3 regions of the Lysinibacillus sp. NPDC086135 genome follow, and region 3 is predicted to be linked to each of the others. Evidence: riboswitches for the same ligand, from Rfam matches in the RefSeq annotation. Region 3 holds a riboswitch; each other region holds the start of a gene.
What was found. Region 3 has a riboswitch for cobalamin ahead of ACIPKN_RS04855 (ribonucleoside-diphosphate reductase subunit alpha). Riboswitches for the same ligand answer to the same signal wherever they lie in the genome.

Region 1 (4,273 bases), on a different contig from region 3:
CAGCCGGGAAAGAAACTTTGAAAAGAACATTCTCCATAACATAAGAGGTAAGCGGTCTTGCAAGCTTTAATTCTTGTTTATTAAAGAGTACGTCTTGGAATCCCCAGCCAGGTGCAGATAAGGCCGTTGCATAACCCATTTCACCTTGCACAGTCATCATGGCTAATTGTACGGCTCTACTTGTCGCATCTCCTGCTGCCCATGATTTTCTTGATCCTGTATTTGGGGCATGGCGGTATGTTCGTAAACTTGAATTATCAATCCAAGCATTTGATAATGCATTGATAATTTCTTGACGAGTTCCACCTAATGCCTTTGTCACAACCGCTGTTGTCGCAATTTTGACATATAATACGTGATCTAAACCAACGCGATTCAGACTATTCTCTAATGCTAATACCCCTTGAATTTCATGGGCTTTAATCATCATTTCTAAAACGTCTTTTATTTTAAGAGGCTCTTTGCCTTCAGCAATACGTACACGACTCAAGTAATCCGCAACTGCTAATATGCCACCTAAATTATCAGAAGGGTGTCCCCATTCAGCCGCAAGCCATGTGTCATTGTAATCTAACCAACGAATCATGCAACCAATATTGAAAGCACCTTTCACTGGATCAAGTACATAGGAAGTTCCTGGAACACGCGTACCATTTGGAACAACCGTACCGGGTACAACTGGTCCAAGTAGTTTCGTACATTCGGGATACTGTAAAGCCAAAATGCCGCAACCTATAGTATCTAATAAAACATAATGTGCTGTTTCGTAGGCTTCTTCACTTGTAATCGTTGTATTTAATACATAATCGGTAATATCAGTTAGTAATTGATCTGTCTTAGATAGTTCATTTGTTTTTATCATCTATATCTTCCCTCCGTTGCATGAATTTGCCATACTAGTATACTGATGGACATTGGTCAGAATGCCCATCAGCTCTATGGCGAGTTGTTAAACTTGATTATACCGACAATTCTTCAAGGTTATGACGCTCGCCAATATAATTGACACGAGGTCTAAATAATCTATTATTGTCATGCTGTTCAATTACATGAGCACATAAGCCGATCGTTCGTGAGCCAAAAAAGATTGGCGTATATATTTCAATTGGCAATCCAAGCATGTAGTACACTGGTGCCGCATAATAATCTAAATTTGGGTATAACCCTTTTTCCTGTACCATCACTTTTTCACCAGCTTCACACATGTGATATAAGCGATGATCTCCTTGCTGCAAACAGAATTTGTGTAAAGCCTCTTTCATAATTTGCGCTCTTGGGTCCATTTTTTTCATATAAACACGATGGCCAAAGCCCATAATCTTTTCTTTATTTTGCAGTTTGTATTTCAGCAATGTTTCAAAGCCTTCTACTGTTTTGGCTTCAAGAAGCATATACATCACTGCCTCGTTTGCCCCACCATGTAAATTACCTTTCAATGATGCGACCGCGCCAGTTAAAGCACCATACAAATCAGATTGTGTTGAGGCAATAACACGAGCCGTAAACGTCGAATTTGGCATCTCATGTTCACTATATAAAACGAGTGATTGATCAAAAATTTCTTCTTCTAAAGCAGTTGGTTTTCTGCCAGTTATCATGTAATAAAAATTAGCACTATAGGAAAGCTGGTTATCAGGCTCCACGACATCTTGACCATTTAATACACGGTAGCTATTCGCTACAATATTTGGCATACCACCTAAAAGTCTATATGCTCGCGACAAATTCATTTCAGTAGAACGATCATTGATTTGCTGATCATAGCCTGCTAACACCGAAATGCCTGTTCTAAGCCCATCCATAGCATGCGTCCCATCAGGTAATAACTTGAAAATTTGAAAAATTTCTTGTGGAACCTGGTAATTGGATTTCAATTTAACCTGTAAATTAGCTCGTTGCTCGGTAGTTGGTATTTCTCCATGCAACATTAAGTAGACAATGTCTAAATACGAATATCTTTGTGATAGCTCAATCAAATCATAGCCTCGAATCACAATCTGACTTCCTACAGTGTCTAAAAAAGATAGCTTTGTTTCAGCGGCAATGATTCCATCGAGACCTGGTGAATAATTTAACTCCATTCATTACAACCCCTTTGTTTAATTATTCTTGTAAGCGTTACCATTAAAACACGAAAGAACAACAAAAAAACAACTTCTACCCCTTTGAGAAGTTGTTAATCTACAAAAGCATGATAGAGCAAATAAACAGTGAATTTACATGAATTCACAAAGATCATGTAGTAGCTAACACCTCCCTATCCTCGTAGGTCAATTGATGCTTATTTAGTGGCAGGTCTCCTGACTTATGATCAACGCTACAATAACACCTTCCCATTTTGACAAACAAAACAGTGGCCTTGTTATTGAACTCCTAAATACAGTTGCGGGACAGTGTTGGACTCTCACCAACTTCCCTTTTAATCAAATGGAAACAACTCCATTTGAACCACCAAAATTTAGCATATTCAATTTGTCATTTTACCTTAACATAGAGTTTTTAAAACAAGCAATATAGGTAAAATTCGGAAGAGACAGACTATCATTAACTATTTTTCTTTTTTGGTGAACTATTCTACATTTTTTAGCAATATTTCGTATAAAAAAGATTTTTAAAAGGATCCCGCCGAACCGGCATTAGAGAGGTTACTTTAAAAGAAAGGCGATCTCTTTTAAATTTGAGCTTTATTAATCGTGAGAAATTTGGGTACATTTAGGAATTACGAAAATTTATAGGCAGTAGTCCGATTATAAGTGTTGGAGCAACGATTCTTGTGCTGAATGATGAAAGGCAAATTCTCTTGATATAACGAATCAGGGGTTATCTGAAGGCCTAAACAAACTATTGAGGAAGTATCAATTTGTTTTAGTGATATTGTGAGTTCTCTTCCTGTTTGGTTACTAAAAACGCCAGGATCAATGATTTACCAATGATCCTGGCGTTTCGTTTTTCTATTGACCTATGCCGGTTTTATATTTGTGTTCAGCAACTTCGTTTATTGTTCCTATATGGACGACTAGCTTGCGATACATCATTTAAAGAAAATAGGAATTGTTATGAATGCTATTAGTTTATTCATTTTTTTATCTCTCTTATGAATAAGTAAGTTAGAAAGTTGTTCACTAGATGGATGAATATATTAAGTTATTCTTTCATTTGAAAACTAGTGCAAATGATTTGTTGTTCGTTTTACAAATAATGCTAATACAGACCGATTACTGCCACAATCACAATAGTGCCGAATGTAAATTGTGTACCTACTGCAACTAGAGTTTCAGGGCTTGCTTTTGAATGCTCTACTGTAAAGCGGTGTTGTCCTGTTGTCATAAGTGTAATGGCTAATGCGGTACCTGCTGCACCTGCAATTTGCTGAAGTGTGTTTATGACAGCGGAACCATGAGAATACAACTGTTTTGGTAAATCATTAAGTGAGTTTGTTTGCGCCGGTATAATAGTTGTTGAGACACCTACGTAGAAAATCATACATGAAACTATGATTAACCAAAGTGGTGTTGTGGCACTAATGACAAAGGATAATATACTCGTTGAAATAACTAAGCATAAGAAACCAAAACGTAAGTAAAATTTTGGACCAACACGATCAAACGTTTTTCCGACAATTGGAGCAAAGACGGCATTTAATATGTTTCCTAATAACATCGCAAACCCAGCATTCGTTGCTGAAAGTAATAATGATCCTTTTAAATACAGTGGCATAAGAATCGCAATGGCTAACAGTAATGCGAATACAATAAATATTAAAACTGAACCAATAGCGAAATTACGATATTTGAAAACATGTAAATCAATCATCGGATGCTTACTTGTAAATTGACGCCATATGAAAAATAAAAGAGCTACAATGCCCACTACTATTATGATTGTTGCCAATGTAGAATCTTTCTGAAATAGTACTTAGTCCATAAATAATACTACCAAATGCAATTGTTGAAAGAACGATAGATAAATAATCGATTTTCGGTTTTGTTAGCGTTGAGACATTGTACACTTTTGGCATAAAAGTGAAGAAAATAATGATATATAGGGCAATGCTTATCCAGAAAATATAATGCCAGCTAGATATATCGACGATAATACCAGCGATTGTTGGCCCAGTTGCTGGAGCAAGTGTAATGACCATTCCCATTGTTGCACTACGTTTTGCGATTGGTACAACCATGAAAATTACATTAATCATAAGGGGTAAAATTAACCCTGTACCAACTGCTTAAATCCCGTGATAATAATAAAATTGAAAATGTTGGCGCTAATG
Region 2 (4,273 bases), on a different contig from region 3:
TACTAAAACAATCCTTGAAGGGACAAGAGGTGAGATAGCATGAAAGTTTTACAGCAGGAAGAAATGAAAACAACAAACTTTTTTAACGAAAATGATACACTTCATAAAGTTTTAGAAATGATGCTAGATAAAGAGTTTGTGGACTATGCAAAACGTGAGCTAACAGATTTTGGTGAGCTTTGTGCTGGAGATATTGATGTGAGAGCCAAGCATACGGATAGAGAGGGTGAACCTCGATTACAAAGGTATAATGCCTATGGTGAAGAAGTGTCAGAGGTTTGGGTCAATGATGGCTATAAAAGAACAATTGAAGAGACGTACAATACCGGCATTGTTGGCTATGTGCATAAGGATATTCCGCAATTAGGTAGAAAGGGTAACTATGTCTATAGCTTTGCTCAAGGCTATATACTATCACATGCTGAGCCAGGCTTTTACTGTCCTGTTACTTTAACGATGGCAACGGCTTATCTCCTTGATCATTATGCGAGTGATGAGGTGAAAGCGCGCTTTTTACCACATGTTTGTGCAACAGGAGAGACAGAGCTATATGAGGGGGCCACGTTTTTAACGGAGCGTCAAGGTGGCTCTGATGTTGGAGCGAATGTTGTGAAGGCAAGACAGGACGGCAATCAGTATCTTTTATATGGAGAGAAATATTTTGCATCTAATGCAGGAATGTGTGGAGTAACCATGGTATTGGCGCGCATGGAAGAGGCTCAGGCAGGCTCAAAGGGCTTAACATTGTTTGCAGTTCCATGGCGAAATGAGGATGGCACAGTTAATAACCTACGCATTCGGCGTTTAAAGGATAAACTTGGCGTTAAAGCAGTGCCTTCAGGTGAGGTGGAATTTGATGGTGCACTAGCTTATGTCGTAGGTGATCCGAATAAAGGAATTTATTATATGCTGGAGGCACTTAATTTATCAAGAATTTGCAATGCGGTTGCTTCTATCGGTATTATGCGCCGTGGATATTTAGAGGCGAAGCATTATGTGACAAATCGTTATGCGTTTGGTAAGTCTTTAACGCAATATCCTATGATTCAGGATACACTAGGGAAATTCGCTGCCAAGCTTCATGTAGAAGTTGCCACAGTTTTTGATCTTATTCAGCTGTACGATAAAGTAACTAGTGGGCGAGGGAATAAAGAAGACATTATTTTAAACCGCTTGTATATTGCGATCATGAAAAAAGAAACGGCAGAGCAAGCTGTACATTATGCTAGTGAAGCCATTGAATTACATGGCGGAAACGGCTATATTGAAGATTTTGTTACACCTAGGTTATTAAGAGATGCACAGGTACTTACTGTGTGGGAAGGGACTGCGAATATTTTAGCTTTAGAGCTCATTCGCTTAGTTGATAAGTTTCATGTGCATGATTTGTTTGTTCGTGTCATGGAAGAGCGCCTAGAAAAACTACCTGACAGTCCATTAGTCGAAATTGTAGCGGAGCAATTAGCAAAACTAGGTGCAACTTTGCAAACATTTAGCCGTTTAGATGATGCAACGAAAACGTTTGAGGCAAAAAGGGTTGCAGAGAAAATGGCACATTTATATGAAAGTGTTGTAGCTGTCGAATGGGCACAAAGATTCGGCGGCAAATATGAGAAGCTAGCAGATATTTATTTAGAGCACACATGGGCATTACGAGAAATGGGTGCACCAATGAAAACGGTACAGTATTTTTCAGATATAGTCTAACTTATTTCGGCAGGTGTCCAAACACCTGCTGAAATAGAGGAACTCAGTCTAAGAACGCCACGTCCTGTGGCGACTACTGAGTGACCAACATCACGTTGGCCCAAAGCCTCTGGCGAATGTCACGGAATCGGAAAGAAGTTCACATAGGATGTTAGCCTAAAATCATCGCATCCATGCGATAACGGCTAACTGACCTGCATCACGCAGGCCTAAGCACAAAGCCGATCCCGGACGCAATTATGCCAAGGTATAATTGATTGTTTAGAAGTCGTCTCGAATGGAGGCGACTTCTTTCATTTTCATGTATAATAAAATCAACTGAATATTATAAAGGTTCTTTACTTTAGTAAAGTGAAAAGGGAAATCGGTGTAATTCCGATGCGGTCCCGCCACTGTATGTGTGAGTTTTTTCAATCTGCGCCACTGAAAATTTCGGGAAGGCTTGAAAAAGCGTATGGAGCACGAGCCAGGAGACCTGCCTTTATAGAAAACACGTTGTAGCCTACGAGGATAGGATGGTGGATTTTGTATATGTATTTTTGTGCAAATTTGACCCCCTCATTATTTTATGATGAGGGGTATTTGTTTTGGAAGATGAATGTCAATAAATTTGAAAACATGGGCGATAAATCCAAAATGTTAGGTGATAAACTCAAAAAGTTGGGCGATAAATCCAAAATGTTAGGCGATCAAAAACTAAAACGTATCGATAAATCAAAAAAACAATAAAAACTATACGCACAAATAGACTAAGGAGGATTCACATGAAGAAAATTTGGAAAATAGGGTTATCAGCATTTTTAGCTATTGGCTTACTTGCTGCATGTAATACAAAAGAGGCGACAAATGAAAAGCCGTCATCTTCTGAGCAACAAGAGACAACAAAAGTAGAACAAGCAACATTCCCAATGACGATAACGGATGCTACTGGCAAGAATATTACGCTAGAGGCACCTCCTGAAAAAATTGTCTCACTCATTCCGAGTAACACAGAAATTTTATTTGGCCTAGGCTTAAATAATGAAATAGTTGGTGTGACAGATAATGACGATTATCCACCAGAGGTTACTAAAAAAGAAAAGGTTGGCGGTATGGATTATAATATTGAAAAAATTATTGCTTTAACGCCAGATATCGTTTTTGCGCATGCATCGGGTATGGGTTATTCAAAAGGAGCTATTGAACAGCTTGAGGCGGCAGGTGTAAAAGTATTTGTTGTAGCGGATACAAAAAACTTTAATGAAACTTACACAACAATTGAACAGCTTGGTCGTGCAACAGGAAAACAAGAAGAGGCTAAAAAAATTGTGGCAAATATGAAGGCAAAAGTTAAAGAAGTTGAAACAAAACTTGACGGTGTTGAGGCGAAAAAAGTCTTTGTAGAGTCGTCTGATGAGCCAGAAATTTATACAGCTGGTAAAGGTACATTTATGAATGAAATGCTAGAAATGATTCATGCCGAAAATGTAGCAGCAGATTCAAATAGCTGGTATAAAATTGATGCTGAACAAATTATCGCAAAAAATCCAGATGTCATTGTTGTGGCATATAATTACGTACCTGATATTTTAACGAAAATTCCACAACGTGCAGGCTTTGAGACAATCTCTGCCGTGAAAAATAAAGCCATAGTACAAGTGGATGAAAATATAACAAGTCGTCAAGGTCCTCGTTTAGCAGATGGTCTTGAGGAATTAGCGAAGGCCGTCTACCCTGAGGCGTTTAAATGAGTAAAAAAATTGTAGCCTATGTAACAGCAATTACGCTTCTAATCATTAGCATCTGGTGTGGTGTGGCGATAGGCTCGGTTCATATTCCGCTAGAAGTATTGTGGAATAAGGCGGCTGATGAAACAGCCGCCAATATTTTATGGAAAATTCGATTACCTCGAGTTTTGCTTGCAGGGCTTGTAGGGGCGTCACTTGCAATTGCAGGGGCAGCTTTTCAAGGCTTATTAAAAAACCCTTTGGCTGACCCTTATACGTTAGGTGTTTCCTCTGGTGCATCAGTTGGCGCAGTTATGACGATTTTTTTTAGTATATCAATACCTGTAGTAGGTCATTTTACATTGCCGACCTTTAGTATGATAGGTGCCATATTAACGATGGTAGCTGTTATGGGCTTTGCTAGAATAGTAGACCACTCGTTAAAAATGGAAACTCTTATTTTAACGGGGGTTATATTTAGTTCATTTTTAGGTTCCTTGATTTCTTTAATGATTGCATTATCTGGTGAAGAGCTTCGCCAAGTTATCGGATGGCTGCTTGGCTCAGTATCGATGCGTGGTTGGCCTTATGTTCAGATGATTATCCCGTTTGTCATAATTGGCACCATTATGCTTTGGACACAAAGACGCGAGTTAAATGTTCTGCTATATGGTGAAGAACGCGCGAAGCATTTAGGTGTTCATGTTAAGCGCAGTAAATATATTATTTTAGTGGGTGGATCAATGTTGACAGGAGCTGCGGTAGCTGTTTCTGGAACGATTGGCTTTGTTGGTTTAGTCGTTCCTCATATGACGAGAATGGTTTGGGGTTCTGATCACCGACACTTATTGCCATTATCA
Region 3 (4,273 bases):
GGGATGAGATTTGCAGGACGTATGCTTTGTAAATAAGTTGATCGGAGTGAGGCTGGGCCTCCAGGAAGCTTTGCTCTGCGCGAAAGTGAAGCGTCAGCGACCAAGCGCCCAACCGGAACAGAAATCAACCCCACGATATGGTAATGAGCCATATTAATGATTTCTAATAAATTGATCCAACAACGGAATTTAAGGATGACATTTTGCTAAACGTATGTCATGCATATAAGTTGATTGGGGTGGAGGATGGGCGACTCCTCGGGGATCAGCGTTACAAATGAGACCCTGCAGCGAAGCGAAACGGCTCATCGGACGCCCCCAGGAAGCTTTGCTCTGCGTGAAAGTGAAGCGTTAGCGACCAAGCGCCCAACCGGAACGGAAATCAACCTACGTTATCATGACGAGCCAAATATAAAAGGAAAGAGGAAATGGGATGGATCGACAAAGATTAATGAAATTGACGCTCACTGCCATGGTAGCGGCAATTTGTGCAGTAGGTGCAGTCATTAAAATACCAACATTTATTTCAACTGCTGCGCTTGACTCTGCACCTGCATTGTTGAGCGTTGTATTTTTATCTCCAGTATTAGCAGGGGTTGCGGGAGTCATTGGGCATTTTATCTCAGCCTTAACTACTGGCTTTCCATATGGGCCACTACATATTATTATCGCAGTAGAAATGTTTATTGTTGTATGGGTCTTTGGGGTAATGCATAAAAAAGGAATGCATTTCTGGAAATGGCCTGTGGCACTTGTTTTCAATGGTGTTGTTGCACCTTTACCATTTTACTTTATCATTAGTCCTGCATTTTACTGGGCGTCACTGACTAGTCTTCCATTGGCAACACTCATAAATCTAGTGATTGTTGCCATTGCGATGCCAATTCTCTCTAAAGTGTTTATGCGTAAGGAAGGTCGAGTACATTGAGAAATGCAATAAAAATAGGTGGGTTGATTGCAACATCTGATAATGCCGCAGCAATTGGTGAAAAACCACAAGATGTTGTGTCTGCTCCAGACAAATTAACGGCATACTTAACGGCGCGTGTTACTTTTATAGAGCAGCTTGCTGCAAATGCTTTACCAAGCCATATTATACTCGCTAATTTTTCAGGGGATGCTGCATGGTCTCGTTACGTTGCAGGCATTCAGCAGGTTTTTGATGAGACGGGTCTTAATTGTCCGCAAATAGACGGTAGTACAGAGTCCAATATGCCGACTCTACAATCAGGTTTGTCTATAACGATGCTAGGTGAGCAGCAAAAACGCACAGCAACTAAGCATGAACAGCTTAGTTGGTACACCTATGGACTACCGCTTGTAGGCAATGAAATCCTTGCACAGCCTGAAGATGTGGCACAGCTCCAACCTATTTTTCAGGCGTGGAAAGAGGGAATAGTACAGCAAGTATGGCCAGTTGGATCAAAAGGTCTACAAGTCGAATTTACCCGACTTTTTGGCGAGCAACAGGTTAAAAGTTCGTTAGATGTCGAGAAATCGGCTGGTCCTTGTGCAGTAGTTTTGCTAGGAATTCAGCCAGAAAAAGAGCAGCTAGCACAAAAAAAATTTCCTAGAAATTTTGAAAAACTACGTAAAACTGCATTGTAATTGGGCTTGTTTCGAGAAAATGTAGCACTTTATAACTTGCAAGGGGCAAAACACCTATTGCAACAATAAACACAATATGTTAGATTTGTTTAGGAGTTAAAACACTATATATAGTATTTTGGACGAGCGGTACCAATATGGTTTAAAAGGGAATTCGGAAAAAGAGTCATCTTAGGCCGAAGCTGTCCCCGCAACTGTAAGTGCTGACAAATGATGAATTGGCCACTGTGAAGAACGGGAAGGCCATCGTTTGGAGGAAGCATGAGCCAGGAGACCTGCCGAGTTGTTCAAGACAGCAACACATTCTTCGGGGATTGAGAAGTGGAGGCGAGAGATTTGTTCACTTCTTTGTGTGCATGTCCTTCATTTCCATTTCCGATTTTACAGCGATCACGTAACCGATAAATGTTGCGTGATCGCTTTTTGTGTTGCTGGAGAAGGAAAGGGAGAGAATGTTACATGACAATTCAAATCGAGCAACAAATTGCTAAGCTCAAGAAAAACTACACAGAGGATGAACTCGAAAGTTTTGTAAGATTATCGGATCGATGGCTACGAAAAAACGACAATGCGACATTTGAAGCATGGGCAGATGCGATGATTTTACAAACGCTTAGCCTCATTGATGAGGAGGAGCCATACTGGACATTTGTCGCAGCTCAAATTTTTTTAGAAAAACTATATGATCAATTTGCAATGCGTCGTGGAGTTTCAGTGAAAGATGTTTATAAAGTTTTCCCAGAACATTTAGCACACTATACAGAAGCTGGATTGTATCATGAAAGTTTAACAACAAAATATAGTGAGCAGGAGCTTCAGGAACTCGCTTCTTATCTAGAATCAAGTCGAGATGAGTTGTTTACGTATATTGGTTTAAAAACATTAATGGACCGCTATGTAGTCCGTGATTACACGAAAATACCAGTGGAATTACCGCAGGAACGATGGATGGTCATTGCGATGACTCTGATGCAGGATGAAACAGAAAATCGTTTAGAAAAAGTCCGTGAATCTTATTGGGCAATGAGTAATTTATATATGACTGTTGCCACACCGACATTATCGAATGCAGGTAAAACACATGGACAGCTATCAAGTTGCTTTATCGATACAGTAGATGATAGTTTACAAAGCATTTATGACACGAATACAGATGTCGCAACATTATCGAAATACGGCGGCGGTATTGGTGTTTATATGGGTAAAATTCGTAGCCGAGGCTCATCTATTAAAGGTTTTAAAGGTGCATCAAGTGGCGTTTTACCATGGATTAAACAGCTTAATAATACGGCGGTTTCAGTCGATCAGCTTGGGCAACGACAAGGAGCTATTGCTGTCTATCTAGATGTTTGGCATAAAGACGTCTTTACGTTTTTAGATTTACGCTTAAACAATGGGGATGAACGTCTGCGTGCCCATGATATTTTCACAGGGCTATGCTTACCGGATATATTTATGGAAACTGTTGAGGCACGTGGGGAGTGGCACTTATTTGACCCACATGAAGTACGAGAGGTTATGGGCTACTCACTAGAGGATTTCTACGATGAGAAAAAGGGTGACGGTTCTTTCCGTACTAAATATGAGGAATGTATCGCGAATCCATTGTTAAGTCGTGAAGTCGTACCAGCTATAGATATTATGAAGCGTATTATGCGCTCACAGCTAGAAACAGGCGTGCCGTTTATGTTCTATCGTGATGAAGTAAATCGTATGAATCCGAATAAGCATGAAGGGATGATTTACAGTTCGAACCTGTGTACAGAAATCTTCCAGAATATGTCGGCTACTGAATTCGAATCTATTACACTAGAAGATGATGTCATCGTAACACGTCGCAAGCCTGGAGATTTCGTTGTATGTAACTTATCATCTATTAATTTAGGTAGAGCAGTACCGGCCGGTGTTCTAGAACGATTAATCCCAGTACAAGTACGTATGTTAGATAACGTTATTGCGCTAAATACAATTCCAGTAAAACAAGCAGAGCGTACGAACCTACGCTACCGTGGTATTGGGCTTGGCACATTTGGCTGGCACCATTTATTAGCTCTGAAAGAAATTCAATGGGAGTCAGAGGAAGCTGTACAATTTGCGGACAAGCTATATGAAGAAATTGCGTATTTAACGATTCGTGCTTCTAACGATTTGGCATGTGAAAAAGGAGCTTACCCATTATTTGATGGCTCAGATTGGCATACGGGTGCGTATTTTGACAAACGTGGCTATGACAGCGATAAATGGAACGCTTTACGCGCCGCGGTTGCTGAAAAAGGCATGCGTAACGGCTATGTAATGGCAGTTGCACCGAACTCTTCAACGTCCATTTTAGCGGGCAGTACGGCTACGATTGATCCAATCTTCCAAAAGAGTTATTCAGAGGAGAAGAAGGATTATAAAATTCCAGTTACAGTACCAGATTTATCACCTGTAACGACTTGGTATTATAAATCTGCTTATTTCATCGATCAAAATTGGACAATCAAGCAAAATGCTGCACGTGCACGTCATATCGACCAAGGCATTTCACTTAATTTATATGTTCAAAATACGATTAAGGCGAAAGATTTACTAGCATTGCATATGAATGCTTGGGCGAGCGGTGTAAAAACGACTTATTACGTGCGCTCAACGTCTGTAGAATTGCTAGAATGTGAGTCTTGCG

Region 1: another riboswitch for cobalamin. It lies ahead of mmgD (citrate synthase); the one in region 3 lies ahead of ACIPKN_RS04855 (ribonucleoside-diphosphate reductase subunit alpha).
Region 2: another riboswitch for cobalamin. It lies ahead of ACIPKN_RS10940 (hypothetical protein); the one in region 3 lies ahead of ACIPKN_RS04855 (ribonucleoside-diphosphate reductase subunit alpha).

What each region holds. Positions count from the first base shown of each region.
Region 1 is NZ_JBIVCA010000013.1:112,068-116,340, reverse strand. It holds gene prpD (2-methylcitrate dehydratase) at 1-862, opposite strand, end outside; gene mmgD (citrate synthase) at 960-2,081, opposite strand; cobalamin riboswitch at 2,274-2,468, opposite strand; gene ACIPKN_RS17290 (MFS transporter) at 3,202-3,891, opposite strand; gene ACIPKN_RS17285 (efflux MFS transporter permease) at 3,821-4,198, opposite strand; gene ACIPKN_RS17280 (hypothetical protein) at 4,191-4,273, opposite strand, start outside.
Region 2 is NZ_JBIVCA010000007.1:17,052-21,324, forward strand. It holds gene ACIPKN_RS10930 (class I adenylate-forming enzyme family protein) at 1-38, shown strand, start outside; gene ACIPKN_RS10935 (acyl-CoA dehydrogenase family protein) at 40-1,707, shown strand; cobalamin riboswitch at 2,022-2,204, shown strand; gene ACIPKN_RS10940 (hypothetical protein) at 2,233-2,436, shown strand; gene ACIPKN_RS10945 (ABC transporter substrate-binding protein) at 2,472-3,437, shown strand; gene ACIPKN_RS10950 (FecCD family ABC transporter permease) at 3,434-4,273, shown strand, end outside.
Region 3 is NZ_JBIVCA010000002.1:352,634-356,906, reverse strand. It holds gene ACIPKN_RS04865 (ECF transporter S component) at 434-928, shown strand; gene ACIPKN_RS04860 (hypothetical protein) at 925-1,608, shown strand; cobalamin riboswitch at 1,719-1,906, shown strand; gene ACIPKN_RS04855 (ribonucleoside-diphosphate reductase subunit alpha) at 2,068-4,273, shown strand, end outside.